Regions from separate parts of the Pantoea jilinensis genome, predicted to be linked through region 1. Evidence: predicted binding sites of a transcription regulator. Region 1 holds the regulator's gene; each other region holds the start of a gene.
What was found. Region 1 encodes CRP, which controls carbon source genes, mostly activating them, when cyclic AMP is high. Its sites were predicted from a motif close to ATGTGANNNNNNTCACAT; they were not measured.
Positions count from the first base shown of each region.

Region 2: a site for CRP is predicted at 3,424-3,441, ahead of KTJ90_RS05525 (NupC/NupG family nucleoside CNT transporter). Genes of this name have one in related genera too.
Region 3: a site for CRP is predicted at 3,853-3,870, ahead of KTJ90_RS05730 (YfcZ/YiiS family protein). Genes of this name have one in related genera too.
Region 4: a site for CRP is predicted at 1,634-1,651, ahead of adhE (bifunctional acetaldehyde-CoA/alcohol dehydrogenase). Genes of this name have one in related genera too.

Region 1 covers NZ_CP077746.1:417,929-423,573, reverse strand. Annotated here, with positions in the region: gene KTJ90_RS01935 (phosphoribulokinase) at 1-14, shown strand, start outside; gene KTJ90_RS01930 (OsmC family protein) at 528-932, opposite strand; gene crp (cAMP-activated global transcriptional regulator CRP) at 1,236-1,868, shown strand; gene KTJ90_RS01920 (YccS/YhfK family putative transporter) at 1,926-4,001, shown strand; gene argD (bifunctional acetylornithine/succinyldiaminopimelate transaminase) at 4,003-5,223, opposite strand; gene KTJ90_RS01910 (aminodeoxychorismate/anthranilate synthase component II) at 5,305-5,645, opposite strand, start outside.
Region 2 covers NZ_CP077746.1:1,160,466-1,166,110, forward strand. Annotated here, with positions in the region: gene gltX (glutamate--tRNA ligase) at 1-9, shown strand, start outside; gene KTJ90_RS05505 (YfeC-like transcriptional regulator) at 45-398, opposite strand; gene KTJ90_RS05510 (formate/nitrite transporter family protein) at 510-1,298, opposite strand; tRNA gene KTJ90_RS05515 (tRNA-Ala) at 1,659-1,734, shown strand; tRNA gene KTJ90_RS05520 (tRNA-Ala) at 1,779-1,854, shown strand; gene KTJ90_RS05525 (NupC/NupG family nucleoside CNT transporter) at 2,169-3,359, opposite strand; gene KTJ90_RS05530 (divalent metal cation transporter) at 3,729-4,970, shown strand; gene KTJ90_RS05535 (DUF2502 domain-containing protein) at 5,017-5,436, opposite strand; gene mgrA (L-glyceraldehyde 3-phosphate reductase) at 5,609-5,645, opposite strand, start outside.
Region 3 covers NZ_CP077746.1:1,199,091-1,204,735, reverse strand. Annotated here, with positions in the region: gene fadJ (fatty acid oxidation complex subunit alpha FadJ) at 1-1,995, opposite strand, end outside; gene fadI (acetyl-CoA C-acyltransferase FadI) at 1,995-3,305, opposite strand; gene KTJ90_RS05730 (YfcZ/YiiS family protein) at 3,464-3,760, opposite strand; gene fadL (long-chain fatty acid transporter FadL) at 4,119-5,402, shown strand.
Region 4 covers NZ_CP077746.1:1,890,548-1,896,192, forward strand. Annotated here, with positions in the region: gene adhE (bifunctional acetaldehyde-CoA/alcohol dehydrogenase) at 1-1,426, opposite strand, end outside; gene KTJ90_RS08910 (YchE family NAAT transporter) at 1,887-2,534, shown strand; gene KTJ90_RS08915 (ABC transporter substrate-binding protein) at 3,106-4,740, shown strand; gene oppA (oligopeptide ABC transporter substrate-binding protein OppA) at 4,894-5,645, shown strand, end outside.

The sequences.
Region 1 (5,645 bases):
AGCGGATAGAGTAAGAGGTCAGCAAAAAAAACGCAGAGAGCAGAGGCCTTTCGCAAAGATGTAAAACTGGCATTTCTGCGGGGAAAGGCTTACTGCTGAGCTGGCTTCAGGGAGCATACACCTTTCGCAAAGACGCAAAACCGCCATCCCTGGCAGGCTCAGCGCGGGCCATCCCTGGCCCGCTATGCTTTGCTACAGGCATATGCTCCCTTCGCTTCACGTCCGGCAACCACATCCGTTTTCAGAAAGGTCGCCACTGAAAAAACCTGGTGACAAAGAATCTTACAGCAACACCTAAGCTCAACACGCCGGGAACAGGGTCAGAAGAGGAAAGCGTCCCGCGACTGGGACAAAAACGCCGGGAGCGTTTTTAAACAACGCAAAGCGTTGGCCCGGTATGGGCGCACCTCAGGGATGAGGTGCGTAATAGCGCGGGCATAGTCTTAAAGCGGACTCTCTATGCAGGAACGGCACGACACCAGACCGACTCCGAATTGGCCCGCGACTTTAAAATGCCCTTCAGCCTGTTACAGCTCAATCACTTCATAGCTATGCGTAATCGTCACGCCTTTACCCAGCATGATGGCCACCGAACAATATTTTTCAGCAGAAAGATCCACCGCGCGTGAGACCGCTTTATCCTGGAGCGCTTTACCACTCACGATAAAATGCAGGTTGATGTGCGTAAAGATTCGCGGCGCCTCTTCACGACGTTCTGAGGTCAGTTTTACTTCACAATCAGCCACATCGTTACGGCCTTTTTGCAGAATTGATACCACGTCAATCGCGCTGCATCCGCCGGCCGCCATCAGCACCATCTCCATTGGGCTGGGCGCTTTATCGCCCGAATTTCCATCCATCAGTATCTGATGGCCGGATGAGGATTCTCCGAGGAATGTCAGTCCTTCTACCCACTTCACTCTTGCCTGCATGATTTTTGCTCCGGAATACGCTGTTTTGTCGCCAGAGTACGCTTTCGCCTGGTAAACAGCAATCCAGAGAAATCCGCCTGTAGCTGAAGCGAGACAACACAAGACAGTCGGCAAAAGCTGTGCTACAAACAGTGCTGAAAATATTTTTCGTCACCCGATGGCGAAGCCGGGAAGAATGATGCGCACTGCGCCTGATGCGGCCCGAATAATTTCCTGAAAGGGAAACGCTTGAAGCTTTCACCGCCTGACAGGGAAAACTGCCCCCTGTATTTTGGGCACGATTACAACAGAGGATAATAGCGAATGGTTCTCGGCAAACCGCAAACAGACCCTACACTCGAATGGTTCCTGTCCCATTGCCATATTCACAAGTATCCATCCAAAAGTACGCTGATTCACCAAGGTGAAAAAGCAGAAACGCTTTACTACATCGTGAAAGGTTCCGTCGCGGTTCTGATTAAAGATGAAGAAGGCAAAGAGATGATTCTTTCCTACCTGAATCAGGGCGATTTCATTGGTGAGCTTGGCCTGTTCGAAGAAGGCCAGGAGCGCAGCGCCTGGGTACGTGCGAAAAGCGCGTGCGAAGTGGCGGAGATTTCTTACAAGAAATTCCGTCAGCTGATTCAGGTTAATCCCGACATCCTGATGCGACTCTCCTCGCAGATGGCGCGTCGCCTGCAGGTCACGTCTGAAAAAGTGGGTAACCTCGCTTTCCTCGACGTCACCGGACGCATTGCACAGACCCTGCTCAACCTGGCGAAGCAGCCAGATGCCATGACGCATCCCGACGGCATGCAAATTAAAATCACTCGTCAGGAAATTGGCCAGATTGTGGGTTGTTCACGCGAAACCGTGGGCCGTATTTTGAAGATGCTGGAAGATCAGAACCTGATCTCCGCACACGGCAAAACCATCGTCGTTTACGGCACCCGCTAATTCCTGTCACCCACGGCGTGATGGCAACATCACGCCGTTATTGTTTGTGTTGGGCCGATGTGGCGTCGAATTATTTACCATCCTGAAGTCAACTACGCCTTGCGGCAAACGCTGGTGCTTTGTCTGCCCGTCGCGCTGGGCTGGCTGGCTGGCGACCTGCAAAAAGGTCTGCTGTTCTCGTTAGTGCCTGCCTGCTGCAATATTGCCGGTCTGGATACCCCGCATAAACGCTTTTTCAAACGCCTGATTGTGGGTGGCAGCCTGTTTGCCCTCGGCAGCTTCCTGATTCAGTGGCTCACCCTGCATGCCATTCCGCTGCCGCTCATCCTGTTCGCCATGCCCCTGCTGCTCGGCGTGACGGGTGAGATCAGCCCGCTGCATGGTCGTCTGCTGCCCGGCACGCTTATCGCCGCCATTTTTACCCTGAGCCTCATTGGCCGCATGCCCATCTATGTTACCCCGCTGCTCTACATCGGCGGCACGCTCTGGTATGGGCTGTTTAACTGGTTCTGGTTCTGGCTGTGGAAAGAGCAGCCGATGCGCGAAAGCCTCAGCCTGATCTACCGCGAGCTGGCTAACTACTGCGACGCCAAATACACCCTGCTGACGCAGCTGACCGACCCGGAAAAGGCACTGCCGCCGCTGCTGGCGCGTCAGCAGAAAGTGGTCGATCTGATTAACACCTGCTATCAGCAGATGCACATGCTGTCGGCAAGCCGCGATCACAGCCATAAGCGGCTGACGCGCGCCTTTCAGGTGGCGCTGGATCTGCAGGAACACATCTCGGTTAGTCTGCATCGGCCGGAAGAGGTGCAGAAGCTGGTCGAACAGAGCCATGCCGAAGCGGTGATCCGCTGGAATGCCAAAACCATTTCGGCCCGGCTACGGGTGCTGGCGGATAACATCCTTTATCATCAGCTACCCGATCGCTTTGCGATGGACAAACAGCTTGGCGCGCTGGAGAAGATCGCCCATCAGCATCCCGACAATCCGGTGGGTAACTTCTGTCTTTACCACTTCAACCGCATTGCGCGGGTGCTGCGCACGCAGAAACCGCTGTATCAGCGTGATCTGATGGCGGATCGTCAGCGCCGTCTGCCGCTGTTACCGGCGCTGCGCAGTTATCTCTCTTTTCGCTCGTCAGCGCTGCGCACCGCCGGACGCTTTGCGGTAATGCTGATGCTGGGCAGTGCACTGGCGCTGTTCTTCAACATCCCCAAACCTTACTGGATCCTGATGACCATCATGTTCGTCAGCCAGAACGGTTACAGCGCTACGCGTGTTCGCATCCAGCACCGTGCGCTGGGCACCTTTGCCGGTCTGGTGATTGCGGCCGCCACGTTGCGGCTGGCGGTACCGGAGTCGCTGGTGCTGCTGATCATGCTGGCAATAACCTTTATCAGCTATCGCTTTACGCGCCAGTTCTATGGCTGGTCAATGATTGGCTTTACGGTCACGGCGGTTTACTCGCTGCAATTGCTGTCGCTGAATGGCGCGCAGTTTCTGCTGCCGCGACTGATGGATACGCTGATGGGCTGTCTGATCGCCTTTGGCGGAATGCTGTGGCTGTGGCCGCAGTGGCAGAGTGGCTTACTGCGACAGAACGCCCATGATGCGCTGGAAGCCGATCAGGACGCACTGAGATTGTTGCTGGGTAACGAACAGTCACCTGAGAAACTGGCGTATCAGCGCGTGAAGGTGAATCAGGCGCACAATGCGCTGTTTAACTCGCTGAATCAGGCGATGCAGGAACCCGCGTTTAACTCCCGCTATCTGAGTGATATGCGGCTCTGGGTCACGCACAGTCAGTTTATTGTTGAGCACATTAATGCCATAACGATTCTGGCGCGGGAGCACACTATGCTGACCGACTCGCTGGCAGAACGCTATCTGCAATCCTGTGAAATCGCGCTACAGCGGTGTCAGCAGCGGCTGGAATATGATGGTGAAAGCTCACAGGTTAATCTGCTGGATGATCTTGAGAACATCAGTGAGGGACCTGTCACGGTGGTGGAACAGCATGTGCGACGTATTCTTGACCATCTGAGCGTGATGTACACCATCTCCTCACTGGCATGGAACCAGCGACCACAACATGGCCGCTGGCTGATCAGACGCTTACGTAAAAACTAGCCTAGCCGTTAAGCACCTTGCCGACGGCGGTGGCGAAGCGGCGCATGCCCTCTTCGATATCGGCCGGTTCGATAATCAGTGACGGCGCAAAACGCATCACGTCGGTGCCGGCAACCAGCACCATCACGCCCTCAGCGGCGGCGGCATTCAGTATGTCGCGTGACTTCCCGGCATGCTGAGGTTTAAGCGCGGCGCCAATCAGCAACCCCTTGCCGCGAATGTCACTGAACAAGTCATACTTCGCATCAATGGCCTGCAGCGCTGTGACAAAGTGCTCACGCCGCATATCGACACCCGCCAGCACGTCCGGCGTATTGATAATATCCAGCGCCGTTTCAGCGATGGCGCAGGCCAGCGGATTGCCGCCATACGTGGTCCCATGCACGCCTGGTGCCATGGTCGAGGCGATCTCGTTAGTGGTCAGCATGGCGCTGACCGGGAAACCGCCGCCCAGCGCTTTGGCTGAGGTCAGAATATCGGGCTGGACGCCATAATGCTCATAGGCGAACAGTTTGCCGCTGCGTCCCATGCCACTCTGCACTTCATCCAGCACCAGCAGCGCCTGATGCTGATCGCAAAGCTCGCGCAGTCCCTGCATAAATTCCTGCGTCGCGGGCACTACGCCGCCTTCGCCCTGAATCGGTTCAACCACGATGGCGCAGGTGTGGTCGTCGATTACCGCTTTCACTGCATCAAGGTCATTAAACGGCACGTGGACGATATCCGCCGGTTTCGGCCCGAACCCGTCGGAATATTTTGGCTGTCCGCCGACCGTAACGGTAAACAGCGTCCGGCCATGAAAGGCGTTATGGAAGGCGATGATTTTACTTTTAAACGGGCTGTGACGTTTGCAGGCGTAGTAGCGCGCCAGCTTAAACGCGGCTTCGTTGGCTTCGGCACCGGAGTTGGCAAAGAAGACGCGATCGGCAAAGGTCGCCTGGATTAACTTACTGGCAAGGCGCAGCGCCGGTTCGTTGGTGAAGACGTTGCTGGTGTGCCACAGCGTCTCGCCCTGGCTTTTCAGCGTCTCCACCAGCGCAGGATGGCAGTGTCCAAGTGCGGTGACGGCGATACCACCCGAGAAATCGATATACTCTTTGCCCTGCTGATCCCATACACGGCTGCCCTTGCCTTTTACCGGCACGAACTGCGCAGGTGCATAAACAGGCAAAATAACGTTATCGAACGTCTCCCGCGTGACCGCAATTTTTTCCGCTGCCATTGATGACCCCATTTAAATGATTATTGTGCAAACATGAAATAATAATCACAAAATATGCATAAAAAATCACTCAAAGGCAACTTATTGCTCAAGGAAATTGCGCAGCAGCAGATGTCCCTGCTCGCTGAGAATGCTCTCGGGATGGAACTGTACGCCTTCCAGCGCCAGAGTTTTGTGGCGGAATCCCATAATTTCGTCAGGCTCGCCGTCACGCATCGTCCAGGCCGTCACCTCGAACGCCTCGGGCAGAGTATCGCGCTGCACAATCAGCGAGTGATAGCGGGTCACGGTAAGGGGATTATTGAGATTGCGAAACACGCCCTGGCCGGTGTGCTGAATGGCAGAGGTTTTGCCGTGCATCACCTGACGCGCACGTACCACCTGCGCGCCATACGCCTGCGCAATCGCCTGATGGCCCAGGC
Region 2 (5,645 bases), 740 kb from region 1:
CAGGCGTAATGAACACAGCCGGAGGCGCTACGCTTCCGGTTTTCTTACTCTTCACCAATTCCCAGTCGCTCCAGCACGCCTTTAATCCCTTCACGTAAGATTAATGCAGTGAGTTGATCCTGTTCATCCTGGCTCATTTGCTGGATGGAACTTAACAATAACGCAGGTAATGAATTCGTTACTGCGCCATAGGTGGCTGTGGGTTCATTAAGGTTGCGGGTGGATTGAATAAAACTTTTTACGCGTTCATCAATATGAATAAGACGTGCCTTGCCGCCCTGAACTCCGGGCTTTGGCGTGGTTGTCCAGTTCTCCCGCTTGATCCACTTATTCACCGTTTGCCGACTGTAACCCGTTTCTGCAGCCAGCTCTTCGGGGGTAAGCCATTCCTTTTTCACGACACTGTCCCTGTTAAATACATTAGCGGTACATATTACAGCAAAAAGTAACGGTGAAAAGTAACGTAGGCTGAAATTGCCTTTTGTCTGATGACAAAAGGCAAAACAGAATTACTGAGGATTACTGGCAGGTTCGGCAGCAGGACGGAATGCCAGGAAATAGGCCAGACCAACGAAGACGGCACCTCCTACGGCATTGCCCAGGAAGACGGCGACAAAGTTAGGGAAGTACTCTGCCCAGCTCATCTGACCGGCAAAAATAGCGGCCGGAATAATAAACATGTTAGCGACAACGTGCTGGAAGCCAATGGCAACAAACGCCATCACCGGGAACCACATGCCGAAGATTTTGCCAACCATATCTTTACTCGCAAATGCCAGCCACACCGCCAGACACACCAGCCAGTTACAGCCAATGCCTGAAATAAAGGAATGCAGGAAATCGGCATGAACTTTGGCAGAGGCGATAGCCACGGTCTTTTTCAGGTAGTCACCTTCGGTCATGCCCAGCATATGGCCAAAGAACCATGCAACAGCCACGCTGCCGATAAAGTTCGCCAGGGTCACCCAGAACCAGTTACGCGCTACGCTCATAAAGCTGATGCGGCGGGCGAACCAGGCCACGGGTAACGTCATCATATTGCCGGTCAGCAGCTCGCCACCCGCCAGCACGGTCATAATGATACCTACAGGGAAGACTGCGGCACCTAACAGGCCACCGAAAGAGCCCCATTCAGCGGGCAGGGAGTTAATGACGTGAAGATCTAACAGGAAGCCGGTCGCAATAAATGCACCCGCCATAAAGCCAAGAATCAGAAGGATGCTGACAGGCGCACGACTTTTAGCCACGCCAGACTGGATCGCCAGTTGTGCGATTTCTTTAGGTGTATGCAGCGACATAGTATCTCAATAGTTTTTTTATGATTAATGGGGACGATAACGCCTGGTGGACGCGTGGCCCGCGGGAGAGGGTCCCGGTGGCCACTAAATTAGCGGGCTAAGTTTTGCATGCGAAAAAGACGAAGACAAGAAAATTCCTATAACATATTTAACCGTGAATTAACCTGATGGCAGCGGGTATAACAGTTAAAAAACGGTACTGCGTGACCAGACATGATTTTTATCTGCAGCATGCTGCTGAAACTTCGCAGGTTGCCGCCTTTTTCAGCGATCAAACAGAGAATGTCATTTTGCCGTTGACACCCTGGAGGCGGTTTCATATTATGCCGTCCGTCGCTTAACGCGACAGTTTTTCGGTTCGGGGCTATAGCTCAGCTGGGAGAGCGCCTGCATGGCATGCAGGAGGTCAGCGGTTCGATCCCGCTTAGCTCCACCAAACTTTTTCCCAAAAGTTTGGCACTGAAAAACGATTCCAGATGTGGGGGTATAGCTCAGCTGGGAGAGCGCTTGCATGGCATGCAAGAGGTCAGCGGTTCGATCCCGCTTATCTCCACCATTTTCTGACAACGTCGATGTCATTGTTGTCAAAATCCTTTCTGATTTATCTTTCATTCGCCTTTCTGCGAATCTAACGCTATTGCTTTGCAAATCAGCTGCTGCGCACGGTTAACGCGTACATACCCGGCAAGCGCCGCCGCGTTCTGCCCGGATAACGCTGTGCTGCGCCTCGTGCGCGCTTTACATGCAGAATCTGAGTGTATTGTATAAGGGCAGACGTCGCCTGAAGAGGTATTCAGCGGGAAGAAAAGCAGGGATGGCGAAAAACGAAAAGGGCGAGACAGGCTCGCCCTTTGATGTTCAGCACTGCACTCAGAACGCCAGAACCAGACCGGCGATAGCGGCGGAGAGCACGCTGACCAGCGTAGAGCCGTACAGCAGCTTCAGGCCAAAGCGGGAAACCACGTTGCCCTGTTCTTCGTTCAGGCCTTTAATCGCACCGGCCACGATGCCGATGGAAGAGAAGTTGGCGAACGACACCAGGAACACGGAAAGAATACCTTCTGAAGTGGGTGACAACTGGCCTGCAATTTTCTGCAGATCCATCATGGCAACAAATTCATTCGATACCAGCTTGGTCGCCATAATACTGCCGACCTGCAACGCCTCACCCGACGGCACACCCATCACCCAGGCAAACGGATAGAAGACATAGCCAAGCACGCCCTGGAAGCTGATGCCGAAGATCAGATCAAACAGCGCATTCAGACCTGAAATCAGCGCGATAAAACCAATCAGCATCGCGGCAACGATAATCGCGACCTTAAAACCGGCCAGGATATATTCGCCCAGCATCTCGAAGAAGCTTTGACCTTTATGCAGATCCTGCAACTGCAGATCGTCTTCGTTCTCAACGCGGTAAGGGTTGATCAATGACAGCACGATAAAGGTGCTGAACATGTTGAGCACGAGTGCGGCGACCACATACTTTGGCTGCAGCATGGTCATATAGGCACCGACAATAGACATCGAAACGGTCGACATCGCCGTCGCGGCCATGGTGTACATGCGGCGCTGTGACATCTTGCCCAGGATATCTTTATAGGCAATGAAGTTTTCTGACTGTCCCAGTATCAGAGAACTCACGGCGTTGAAAGATTCCAGTTTTCCCATGCCATTGACTTTCGACAGCACAGTACCGATACCGCGAATAACCCACGGCAGGATACGGAAATGCTGCAGAATACCGATCAGCGCAGAGATAAAGACGATTGGACACAATACGTTGAGGAAGAAGAACGCCAGGCCTTTGTCATTCATGTTACCGAAGACAAAGTTTGTTCCCTGGGCCGCATACTTCAGCAGATGATCAAAGAAGCCGGCGAAGCCTTTGACGAAACCCAGTCCCGCTTCTGAGTTCAGGAAGAACCAGGCGAGCACAATTTCAATCACCAGTAGCTGTATAATGTAGCGAATGCGAATGCTTTTACGATCGTGACTCACCAGCAAGGAGAGTATCCCGACCACCACCAGTGCTAAAAGAAATTGCAAAATATGGGACATAGTTGCTCCAAATTTGAGGAGGGTTGTATTTTGTTGCGTATTCTATGTAACGCGTTACTTAAAAACGAGATCTGAACCACATTATAAGTATTCGCTATCGCTATATTTTCCAGAAAAGTTCCAGAGATCACGCCCTGTTTAAAAATCGTTCAACCCAGATAACCACATAATTATTGTCTGAATTTTACACAGAGCGTAAAGTGACACCGTTGCTCACATTTTTAGCACTCACTTCCTTTACTGTAATGTATAGCAATGGCTATACTTTATAGCAGCATCTATTACACCGATAACAATAAACGAATTTCACTTGCACATGCTAACCCCTAAGCTGCCGGGGCAGGCAAATGTTCAGACAGGGTACCGGATATGCTTGAGAGTCGTACCGCCGAGCGCGCTGCTCGCGGAGTCAGAAAAGTCAAACTCGCACTGCTGGGGCCCGCCTTTATCGCCGCTATTGGCTATATCGATCCGGGCAACTTTGCGACCAACATTCAGGCAGGCGCTGCTTACGGCTACAAATTGCTGTGGGTGGTGGTGTGGGCCAATATCATGGCCATGCTGATTCAGCTCATGTCTGCCAAGCTGGGTATCGCCACCGGCAAAAATCTTGCCGAACACATCCGCGATCGCTTTCCCCGGCCTGCCGTCTGGTTTTACTGGGTGCAGGCGGAAATTATCGCGATGGCCACCGATCTGGCGGAGTTTATCGGTGCCGCACTGGGGTTCAAACTGCTGCTCGGCATTTCATTGATGCAGGGCGCGGTGCTGACGGGCATCGCCACCTTCCTGATACTGATGTTACAGAGTCGCGGACAGAAGCCGCTGGAGCTGGTGATTGGTGGACTGCTGTTATTTGTGGCGGCGGCCTATATTGTCGAACTTTTCTTCTCCCAGCCCAATATTAAAGAGCTGGTGGTCGGCATGGCGCTGCCCGCGTTACCGACGTCGGATGCCGTGTTCCTGGCAGCAGGTGTGCTTGGGGCGACCATCATGCCGCATGTGATTTATCTGCACTCTGCGCTGACGCAGGGCAAAAGTGAGGACAGCAAAGGTCAGCGTTACTCCTCAACTAAACTGGATGTGGCGATTGCCATGACCATCGCCGGATTTGTAAACCTGGCGATGATGGCAACTGCGGCAGCGGCGTTTCATTTTAGTGGTCACAGCAAAATTGCAGAGCTCGATCAGGCCTATCTGACGCTGCAACCGCTGTTAGGTCAGGCTGCCGCAACGGTATTTGGTCTGAGCCTGGTGGCCGCGGGACTCTCCTCAACAGTGGTCGGTACGCTGGCGGGGCAGGTGGTAATGCAGGGCTTTATCCGTTTCCACATTCCACTTTGGGTGCGTCGAACTGTCACCATGTTGCCCTCGTTTATTGTCATCTGGGCAGGCTGGGACCCAACAAAGGTGCTGGTGATGAGTCAGGTGCTGCTGAGTTTCGGTATCGCGCTGGCGCTGATTCCGCTGCTCTCCTTTACCGGCAACCGCGAGCTGATGGGCGATGATATGGTGAACTCGCGTCTGATGCAGAACACCGGGCGACTGATCGTGCTGCTGGTGATTGCGCTCAATCTTTACCTGCTGGTGGGTGAAGCGCTGGGACTGTAAGGGTTTCTGGAAACAAAAAACGCCCGGCTATGCCGGGCGTTTTTTGTTAGTGACGATCGTGGCCATGCGGACCGGGTCCACCGGGTCCGTGGGGCCCAAAACCATGCGGGCCAGGACCTGGACCACGGCGGTCATGATGATCCCAGTCGCGATCGCGGCGATACTGATGATCCCAGCGGCGCTCGCGGTCGCGCTCCTGCCAGCGGCGTTCACGCTCCCACTGCTGCTGACGACGCCACTCTTCGTGTCGCCACCAGCGGCGTTCGTTGTAGGTATAGCGGTCATTCCACCAGCGGGGTTCACGCCAGCGACCGCCATCCCAGTAATTACCACGATTATCGCGATCGCCCAGATTCAGGGTGACGCCAGGGGCCAGAGAAATAGAGGCACTGGACGCCTCGGCTGTGTGATAGGCCAGCGGCGAAAACAGCGCCAGCAGGGCAGCAAAAATTAGAGCTCTTTTCATTATATTCTCCTCATCAACAGGCTGATGCTGTTGCGGCGCAGTGATTATGCCTGCGTATTACTGTTGTTACCGCATCATTGTGTCGGAAAATTGTGAGGAAATTGGGGAGAGAAGGGGGATTGAGATTATTCTGGTGAAAAAAAACGCCCGACCTGCGCCGGGCGGTGAATGCTTACATCAGAGCCGCGTCAATGGCCGCTAATTCGGTG
Region 3 (5,645 bases), 780 kb from region 1:
TTTGTCCATGTAGTGGAACGGACCACCCAAAAATGGCGGAAAGCCGATGCCAAACACGGCACCGATATCGCCATCGCGCGCGCAGCGGATCACCTGCTCGTCAAGACAGCGGGCCGCCTCATTGAGCATCATCATGACACAGCGTTCAGCAATCTGTGCCTCACTCTGCCTGGCTTTCGGTGTGACCTTCAGCAAAGTATAAAGTGAGGCGTCAGGTTTTTTACGCTGCCAGCGCGCCTGGTCATAGCGATAAAAGCCTTTGCTGTTTTTACGTCCCTTGCGGCCATCTTTCAACACCGCATCAAACGCGGCCGGCGCGGCAAAGCGTTCGCCATAGGCCTGATGCAGGATGGGACTGATTTTACTGCCGACGTCGATACCCACCTCATCCAGCAGCTGAATCGGGCCGACCGGAAAACCAAACTTCACCAGCGCCCGATCAATATGGTCGATGGGTTCGCCCTCCAGCAGGCAGCGCATCGCTTCATTTATATAAGGCGTCAGGATGCGGTTAACATAGAAACCCGGCTTGTCCGCCACCACAATCGGGGTTTTGCCCTGGCTGCGTGCCAGTGCCACAATCGTCACCAGCGTTGCGGTTGAGGTGTTCAGATGGGGAATCACCTCCACCAGCGGCATTTTTTCGACCGGACTGAAATAGTGCAGCCCGATGACGTTTTCCGGACGCTGCGCTTTGGCGGCGATCTCTTCGATCGGCAACGAAGAGGTGTTTGAGGCAAACAGCGTGTGCGGCTGGCAGTGTGCTTCCACTTCGCTCACCATCTGCTGCTTCAGCGCTAAATCTTCGAATACGGCTTCGATCACCACATCACGCTGTGAAAAGCCCTGATAATCGGTGCCGCCCGTGATACGAGCCATCTGCTGTTGACGCTGTGCCGGCGTCAGCTGGCGTCGTTTAACCTTTTTACTCAGCAGCTCCCAGCTGGTTTTCAGCGCATGGTTTACCCCTTCCAGGCTGATATCTTTGATGCGCACCGGCAAGCCCGCGTTGATGGCGGTGACGCTGGCGATGCCGCCGCCCATCAGGCCACCGCCGAGAATAGCGACGCTTTTCACCGCGGCAGGCTCCGCGTCTCCGCCCCGCTCTTTCTTCATGGCCGTTGTTGCGAAGAAGATGCCGCGCAGCGCAACGGATTCTGGCGTCATCGCCAGTTCACCAAAGGCACGCGCTTCAGCATCATGTCCTGCCCGGCTGCCCTGTTCCAGCCCGATGCGCACCACCTCAATAATGCGATTTGCCGCCGGATAATTGCCCTGGGTCTTGGCAGCTGTCTGACGGCTCGCCAGGGCAAACAGTGCCTGACGGCCAATCGGGCCATGCAGCAGACGGTCGCGCAGCGGCAGCGTTCGTCCGCTGACCTTGCCCTTTTTCACACGGGCGATGGCGGTCTCCAGCAGAATCGCCTGCGGCACCGCGTCATCAACCACACCCAGCTTACGTGCCTGTTTAGCCCGCAGCGTTTTGCCAGTCAGAATCAGCGGCAGCGCCTGCTGCACGCCGATTAAGCGTGGCAGCCGCTGAGTGCCGCCAGAGCCTGGCAGCAAGCCGAGCTGTACCTCCGGTAATCCGAGCCGGGTTTTATCATCCAGCGAGCAGATACGTGCATCGCAGGCCAGCGCCAGCTCCAGTCCGCCGCCGAGGCAGGCACCGTGGATGGCTGCAACCACCGGGAACGGCAGCGCGTCGAGCGCAGCCATCACTTCCTGGCCCTGTTTTGCCAGCGCTTCAGCTTCCTGTTCGCTCTTGCAGCGGTCGATCATGCTGATGTCCGCACCCGCAATGAAGTTATCCGGCTTGCCGGAAATCAGCACCAGGCCAGCCAGCTTTGGATCGCGCCGCGCCTCCGCAATAATCGCGGTGATCTGCCCGGCAAATTCCGCTTTCAGGGTGTTCATTTTCTCATCAGGGACATCAATCGTGATGATGCCGACGTGATCCAGTCGCATCTTCAGATGAAACGCATTCTGCTCCATTATTCGGCCTCCAGAACCATTGCCGCACCCAGACCACCTGCTGCACAGGCAGTGACCAGTCCTAACCCGCCACCCCGGCGGCGTAATTCGTTCAGCGTCTGGGTAATCATGCGCGCGCCCGTGGCGGCGAAAGGATGACCATAGGCGATTGAACCGCCCAGCACGTTAAAGCGCTCTTCATTCACTTCGCCCAGCGCATGCGGACGATTCAGTACCTCACGGGCAAAGCGCTCATCGCGAAACATCTGCAGGTTGCTCAGCGTCTGGGCGGCAAACGCTTCATGCATATCGATCAGCGTCAGATCGGCCAGGGTCACGCCAGCGCGATCCAGGGCCAGTGGTGAAGCGTACGCCGGACCCAGCAGCATATCCTGCTGCACCCCGATAGCGGAAAAAGCGTAGCTGCGCAGATAACCCAGCGGTCTGATACCCAGCTCGCGGGCGCGGCCCTCGCGCATCAGAATCACCGCGGCCGCGCCGTCGGTGAGTGGCGTACTGTTGGCCGCAGTAACACTACCGTGCTGGCGATCAAATGCCGGACGCAGTCGGGCGTAATCCTCCGCTTTGGCATTCATACGGACGTTATTGTCCTGATCGATAGCGGTTTTCCACGGCGGCACAAAAGCGGCCATCACTTCCTGATTCAGTACCCCGGATTGCCAGGCTCGGGCGGCATGCTGATGGGATCGCAGTGCCAGCGCATCCTGTGCTTCACGGGTAATGCCGTGACTCTTCGCCATCTGTTCGGCTGTGTCGCCCATGCGCAGGCCGGTGGAATACTCCGCCACTGCGGGTGGCACCGGCAGCAGATCGCGTGGGCGCAGACGTCGCAGGATCTGCAGTTTCTGCCCGGCGCTGCGGGCTTTATTGAGATCCACCAGCGCACGCGCCAGCGTTTTACTGACACCGATTGGCAGCACTGAAGAGGAGTCAGCCCCACCCGCGATGCCCGCAGAGATGGTGCCCGCCATCAGACTTTCTGCCACATTCGCTACCGCCTGAAAACTGGTGGCGCAGGCACGGCTGACACTGTAAGCGTCGGTATGTACATTCAGCCCGCTGCTTAAAACAATTTCCCGCGCAATGTTCGGCGCTTCCGGCATCTGCACGACCTGGCCAAAGACCAGTTGCTCTATCACTTCAGCGGGAAGTTCACTGCGCGCCATTAATTCGCTGACCACCATACGTCCCAGTTCAATGGCGGGAATGCCATGAAAGCCGGTCGCCTGGCGCAGGAAAGGGGTGCGTAACCCATGGGTTATTGCGATGCGTTCACCATCACGCGTCAGCAGCGGCTGCGCTTTGCTCATTATTCTCACCTGTGGCTGGGACTGTGGCATCATTGCCTGAAGAGGTCTGACCTGATCAGTGTTAACCACAAGCGGGTGAGCCGCCAATATCGGAAAGGAAAAAGTGCGAAGGGAAACACGAAAATGAAAAACGCCGCATGTACGCGGCGCTTAGAGATTTAACGCAAACCGAGCTGAAAAATCAGGGTTTCAGCCTGGCAGCTGAAGGTGAAATCGACATCGAGCTGTACGCCCTGATTTACTTCGCTGAAGCGCGATTCAATCACACAGGGTTCTGATTCAACCTCACGCGCGCGCTGGGTAAGTTGCGCTAATTTCGCTTCCGCATCGGCACGCTGAGCAAACCATTCTGACCAGCTTGCAGTGCAATCGGTGTTATCCATCACTGTGCCCACATCAACACAGCAACAGGCTGCGGTTTCGGTCGCACTGCATTTTTTAATGGCATCAGTCATTTCATTCTCCTGACCAGCATTCTGGCGGTTTGCGCGATTTTATGACCGAAATTTTACCTGCTTGCCCAAAAATGCGCCACGCGTATGGCCCTAAGTGACGAATATCACAATAAAAATTGATCCAGAACAAACTGGAATCGGTATGCTGTGCAGAATTGGGGCTGTTTTGTTAAGCAGATCGAATTTTAAGCGATCAATTCTGAAATATTTGAAAAACAATATTGCAACATGCACACAGGTCGGACCTATACTCTCCGCACTGGTCTGATATGTGCGCTTTACATCAGTCCCTACAATCCGCCGTCCTTTGTTACGCGACGTTATAGCGTTAAATAATAATTCACATGAGGTTGTGGTCATGAACCATAAAAACCTGTTTGCAAAGTCAGCCGTGGCGGCTGCAGTGGCGCTTGTCTCTTCACACGTTTACGCAGCTGGATTTCAGTTAAATGAATTCTCTACGATTGGTTTAGGTCGCGCATATTCAGGCGAAGGGGCAATGGGCGATACGGCGGCGTCAGCCAGCCGTAACCCGGCGACGATGGCATTAATGGATCGTCCTGAATTTTCACTCGGTGCGGTTTATATTGCGCCAGATGTCAACATCAGTGGTCGCAGTCCCAGCGGACGCAGCCTGGATGCCAATAATATTGCCCCGAATCAGTGGATCCCCAATATTCATTACGTTCAGCCTATTAACGATCAGTGGTGGATTGGCGCATCTGCAACGTCAAATTATGGCTTAGCCACAGAGTTTAATAATGGCTACACCGCAGGCGGTTACGGGGGTAAAACCGACCTGATGACCGGCAATTTCAATCTCAGCACCGCCTATCGTCTGAATGATCATTTTAGTGTGGGTGTGGGTTTTGATGCGGTTTACGCCAAAGCCAAAATTGAACGCTATGCAGGTGAATCAGGCGCGAGGCTGGGTATTCCGGCTGATACCCAGGTGGCCCATCTGAAAGGCGATAAGTGGGGCTACGGCTGGAATGCCGGTGTCCTGTATGAAGTGGATGAAAATAACCGCTTCGGCTTTACCTACCGTTCAGAAGTTAAAATTGATTTCGATGGCGATTACAAGAGCAACCTCTCATCACGGCTGAATGCGTTTAATGATCCGACCGTGACCGGTGTTCCTGATGGCACCAACGGCACGACCGTTCCGGGCGCATTAACCCTGAATCTGCCGGAAATGTGGGAAGTGTCGGGCTGGCATAAAGTGGCACCGCAGTGGGCGGTTCACTACAGCCTGGCGTACACCAGCTGGAGTCAGTTCCAGGAGCTGAAAGCGACCGGTTCAAACGGCCAGACGCTGTTCTATAAAGATGAAAGCTTCCACGATGCGTACCGCATTGCGCTGGGCACGACCTATTCCTACGACAAGAACTGGACTTTCCGTACCGGTATTGCGTTTGATGACAGCCCGGTGCCAGCAGATAAGCGTTCTATCTCTATTCCGGACCAGGATCGTTTGTGGCTAAGTGCCGGTACCTCTTATGCCTTTAACGATAATGCCTCTGTTGATTTAGGCATCTCTTATATGCACGGACAGAAAGTGACGGTGAAAGAAGGTCCTTATACCTTTACCTCTGAAGGTAAGGCCTGGCTTTACGGCGCGAACTTTAACTACAAGTTCTGATGAAATAGCACGATCAAAAAGGGCGACTCTGGTGAGTCGCCCTTTTTTGTGGCGGCGGGTCGCTGGCTGGCTCAGGGAGCATGCGCCCTTTGCAAAGACGCAAAACCCGCCATACCTGACTGCTCAGCGTGGGCGATTACGCACCTCATCCCTGAGATGCGCCCGCTGCCGGGCCAACGCTTTGCGTTGTTTAAAAACGCTCCCGGCGTTTTTATCCATGGCCCGCGATGCTTTGTTCCGGGC
Region 4 (5,645 bases), 1.5 Mb from region 1:
TTGCCACTTCTTCCAGCGCAATAGGCAGTGAACCCCGACGGAAGTAGATGGATTTAGGAAGTTTATGCCACAACATATTCTCAGCTCGCTTGGCGACAGTTTTGGTATTAATCAGGTGTTTTGGACCGACGTTTTCTGAAATAGAGTTACCGCCCCATGAACCACAACCCAGCGTCAGAGAGGGGGCCAGTTTAAAGTTGTAGAGGTCACCGATACCGCCCTGTGAAGCCGGCGTGTTGATCAGAATACGCGCAGTTTTCATTTTGTCGCCGAAGTAGTGCACGCGCTCAGTCTGGTTGTCCTGGTCGGTATAAAGGCAGGAGGTGTGACCGATACCGCCCATCGCGACCAGTTTCTCCGCTTTATTAACCGCATCCTGGAAATCTTTCGCCCGATACATCGCCAGCGTTGGGGAGAGTTTTTCATGGGCAAAAGGTTCAGATTCATCCACGAGTTTCACTTCACCAATCAAAATTTTCGTGTCTGCTGGTACGGTTAGCCCGGCCATCTCCGCAATTTTAAATGCCGGTTGACCCACGATGGCCGCATTGAGGCCGCCGTTTTTAAGGATGATATTCTGAACTGCACTCAGCTCGGCGCCCTGCAGCATGTAACCACCATGGCTGGCAAAACGTTCACGCACTGCGTCATAGACCGAATCAACCACGATTACCGATTGTTCTGAGGCGCAGATCACGCCGTTATCAAACGTTTTCGACATCAGAATTGACGCAACGGCACGTTTCACATCGGCGGTTTCATCAATCACCACCGGCGTATTACCGGCACCCACACCAATTGCCGGTTTGCCGGAGCTGTAAGCCGCTTTCACCATTCCCGGTCCACCAGTGGCGAGAATCAGGTTGATATCGGGGTGATGCATCAGCTGGTTTGACAGCTCAACAGATGGGGCGTCGATCCAGCCGATAATGTCTTTAGGCGCACCGGCGGCAATCGCGGCCTGCAGGACGATATCTGCCGCTTTATTCGTCGCGTCTTTGGCACGTGGATGTGGCGAGAAAATGATACCGTTACGGGTTTTGAGGCTGATTAAGGCTTTGAAAATGGCGGTTGAAGTTGGATTAGTAGTCGGGACGATACCGCAAATCAGGCCAATCGGCTCGGCGATGGTGATGGTGCCGAAAGTATCGTCGGTGGCTAACACACCGCAGGTCTTTTCATCTTTATAGGCGTTGTAGATATATTCTGAAGCAAAATGGTTTTTAATGACTTTGTCTTCGACGATGCCCATACCGGATTCGGCAACAGCCATCTTAGCAAGGGGGATGCGGGCATCTGCGGCAGCGAGGGCGGCGGCACGAAATATGGCGTCGACCTGTTCCTGAGAAAAATTGGCATATTCACGCTGGGCTTTTTTTACACGTTCAACCAGTGCATTGAGTTCAGCGACATTGGTTACGGCCATGGTGTTCTCCTGAAGGAAGTTAAACTTTTTTAGTAAACAATCCTGCGCCCTGAGTATAGCCATGCTCAAAAAATGCGCTGTATCAGGATGTAATGACAGGATTTTCAACTGCTTACTGAATAAGTCTTGCGTTGTCTGTGAAGACGTTTTCATTGATGCCGCTAATACTTCCGTTGTGAAAATATTACCTGGTTTGGGGTAGGTCAATTTTGATGCAGATCAATTTAACCGCAGGCTGACACCTTTCAGCACGGGGCTGATCCTTTATCAGCTCAAATGGACTTTCACATGCTGGCAGTCAGCCTGGTAGCGTCTAAATCCAGTCACTTTTTAATCTCTGGTGTAAAGCGCTAAAGGAGCGTTCATTCATCTATATAAATAGCTGGCTCAGCATCTGGTGTACGGGTCTGTTTTCACATACATTAGGCGCGTTTCCCCCCTGTGGTACGGAGTTAAAGTCGTGAACCCTGCGCTGTTAGATTTATCAGGCTATATAAAATTTTTTGTCGGGCTCTTTGCGCTGGTCAATCCAGTGGGCATTATTCCGGTGTTCATCAGCATGACCCGATATCAGGGCGTGGCTGAGCGTAATAAAACTAACCTTACCGCTAATCTTGCGGTGGCCATCATTCTCTGGACGTCACTTTTTCTGGGCGATGCGATTCTGCATGTGTTCGGTATTTCGATTGACTCTTTCCGCATTGCGGGTGGGATTTTGGTCGTCACCATTGCGATGTCGATGATCAGCGGCAAGCTGGGTGAGGATAAGCAGAACAAGCAGGAAAAGTCAGAAACGGCGATCCGTGAAAGCGTGGGCGTTGTGCCTCTGGCGCTGCCACTGATGGCGGGGCCAGGTGCTATCAGCTCGACAATCGTCTGGAGTACCCGTTATCACAGCTGGCTGAACCTGATGGGTTTTACCCTGGCAATCGCTATCTTTGCCTTCTGTTGCTGGTTACTGTTCAGGGCTGCACCATTAATGGTGCGTATTCTCGGCCAGACCGGCATCAACGTCATTACCCGTATCATGGGTTTGTTACTGATGGCACTGGGCATTGAATTTGTTGTAACCGGTATGAAGTCTATTTTTCCCGGTCTGCTGAATTAAACCCTCACTTATTTCAGGCAATGAAATGAAGTAATGATCCGTGATGGTGCAAAATGGCCTTTCATTGCACTATTACGATGCAATTATTCGCGATACTTAAAATAGAGGCACGATTATAAATTTCATTACTGCGTGTTTGCTCACAGACTTTTTCGTGGGAAATAATGTCACTATTTTCACACGATATTCTCCTCTGCACTTTTAACTCTGCCTCATAATCCGCCACAATATTACGGTAAGCCTGAATTTCATCATGCTGAAGCCGGATTTATCAGTATGAATGCCAAAACAGGCACAATTTGTCACCTGATCCTGCTTCGCAAAGAGCTTTCCGGCTAAAACGCCTATTTTTCATATTGATATGAAATTTTCAGAACGAAAATTAACACTTCCGCTTCGTGACATCTCATGATAAAAGAGAATTAGTTAACATTTTCGTTATTTTGCTTTGGCGCCCCTTAACGCCTTCTGATAATTTTTGGCTTAACGTGAATTTTTTCTCTGAAAGCCCAAAGTGAGAACGCTTTTTGCTTAAGCCTATCGGGATACTTAAATAAGGTTGGCGTTTCGGATGATTGGGATAAAGAACTTGCAGCAAAAGCGGTCCTCACTCGCAGGTGTTCTGTTACTGGCGTTTTCACCGGCCTATGCCGCCACCGTTCCGCCGGGAACGGCACTGGCTGCGCAACAGCAGATGGTGATTAATAACGGAAGCGAAGTCTCTTCACTGGATCCGCATAAAACTGAAGGCGTGCCGGAGTCCAATATTATTCAAAATCTGCTGGACGGACTGGTCAATACTGACAACAGCGGTCAGGTCGTGCCAGGCGTCGCCAAAAGCTGGGAGAATCCGCAACCTACCGTCTGGATTTTTAATCTGCGGGGTGATGCAAAGTGGAGCAATGGTGAGCCGGTGACCGCGAATGATTTCGTCTACAGCTGGCGTCGCCTGGTGGACCCGAAAACGGCGTCGCCTTATTCAAGCTATCCGCAGGCAGCCCATTTTGCCAATATCGATGCCATCCTTGCCGGTAAAGCGTCACCTGATCAACTGGGTGTGAAAGCGCTGGATGCCCATCGTCTGCAGATTACCCTGAGTGAACCAGTGCCTTACCTGGTCGCGATGCTGGCGCTTACCGCGATGAAGCCGGTTTATGAACCGGCCATTAAGCAGTGGGGTGAAGCCTGGACGCGTCCGGGTCATTACATTGGTAACGGCGCTTATACGCTGGACGAGTGGGTCGTCAATGAAAAAATCGTCCTGAAACGCAATCCACAATACTGGGACAATGCCCATACGGTCATTGAGCAGGGGACATTTCTGCCTATCGCCTCTGAAAACAGTGATATCAATCGCTACCGCAGCGGCGGCACGGATATGACCAACAGTGCGGTGCCGCCGGAGATGTTTGGCAAACTACGCAAAGAGCTGGGCGACGAAGTGAAAGTCAGTCCATTGCTCTGTACGTTCTACTACGAAATTAACAATAAAAAGGCGCCGTTCACCGATGCACGGGTTCGTGCCGCGCTGAAAATGACCCTCGATCGCGAAGTGATTGCCAATAAGATCATGGCCCAGGGACAAATTCCCGCCTATAGCCTGACACCGCCTTTCACCGCCGGTATCAAACTCACGCCGCCTGCCTGGTTCACCTGGACGCAGGCGCAGCGTAATGACGCCGCGAAGAAGCTGCTGGCCGAGGCAGGCTTCGATGCTGCCCATCCGCTGACCTTTACGCTGCTCTATAACACCTCAGATCAGAACAAACGGCAGGCGATTGCAGCTGCCTCGATGTGGCAGAAAAACCTTGGCGCGAAAGTGACACTGCAGAATCAGGAATGGAAAACCATGCTGGAGACCCGCCATCAGGCGCAGTATGACGTGGTCCGTGCTACCTGGTGTGCCGATTACAACGAACCCTCAACCTTCCTGAATATGCTAATCAGCAACGCCTCGATCAACACCGCGTTTTACAGCAGCGCGACCTTCGATCGTCTGATGAAGGAAACGCTGACGGCGGGCAGTGAGGCGCAGCGTGCCGACCTGTATCAGCAGGCTGAAACACAACTCGACAAAGACTCACCAATTGTGCCAGTTTACTACCGCGTAAGTGTGCGCCTGGTAAAGCCCTGGGTTGGCGGCTTTACGGGCAAAGACCCGCAGGACATGACAGACCTGAAGTACTATTTCATCAAACAACACTGATCTGATCGCCCGTACGGCGAGACAGTCGGGAACGCATCAACGTACAGACCATTTTGGGGTCAATCTCCCTGGTAACAGGCCAGGGAGCCCGGAGACGGGGGACGCCGGGGCAGCGCATCGCCACGGTGACGATAATAAAACTGGAGTGTAATAATGAACAACATCACGAAAAAAAGCCTGATAGCAGCGGGTGTTTTCGCCGCAGTGAGTGCTTTGGCAGGGAATGCGGCTTTCGCAGCAAATGTGCCCGCAGGCGTTGAGCTGGCCGCTAAACAGGAGCTGATTCGCGGCAATGGCGATGAAGTGCAGTCGCTCGATCCGCACAAAATCGAAGGCGTGCCGGAAGACAACGTGGCGCGCGATCTTTACGAAGGTCTGCTGGTCAATGACAGCAACGGTAAACCGATTCCGGCTGTAGCGGAAAGTTACGAAAATAAAGACTTCAAAGTGTGGACGTTCCACCTGCGTAAAAATGCTAAATGGTCCAACGGCGAGCCGGTGACCGCGCAGGACTTCGTTTACAGCTGGGAGCGTCTGGTCGATCCTAAAACCGCTTCACCGTACGCCAGTTATCCGCAATATGGTCATATCCTGAACGTCGATGACATCATTGCCGGTAAAAAACCGATTACCGATCTGGGCGTGAAAGCCCTGGACGATCACACGCTGGAAGTCACGCTGAGTGAGCCGGTTCCCTATTTTGATAAACTGCTGATCAACTCCGTAATGTCACCGGTTTATAAACCGGCGATTGAGAAGTTTGGCGATCAGTGGACTCAGCCACAGAACTGGGTCGGCAACGGTGCCTTTAAACTCGACGCGCACGTGATCAACGAGCGTATCACCCTGGTGCGTAACCCGAATTACTGGGACAACGAACACACCGTGCTGAACAAAGTCACCTT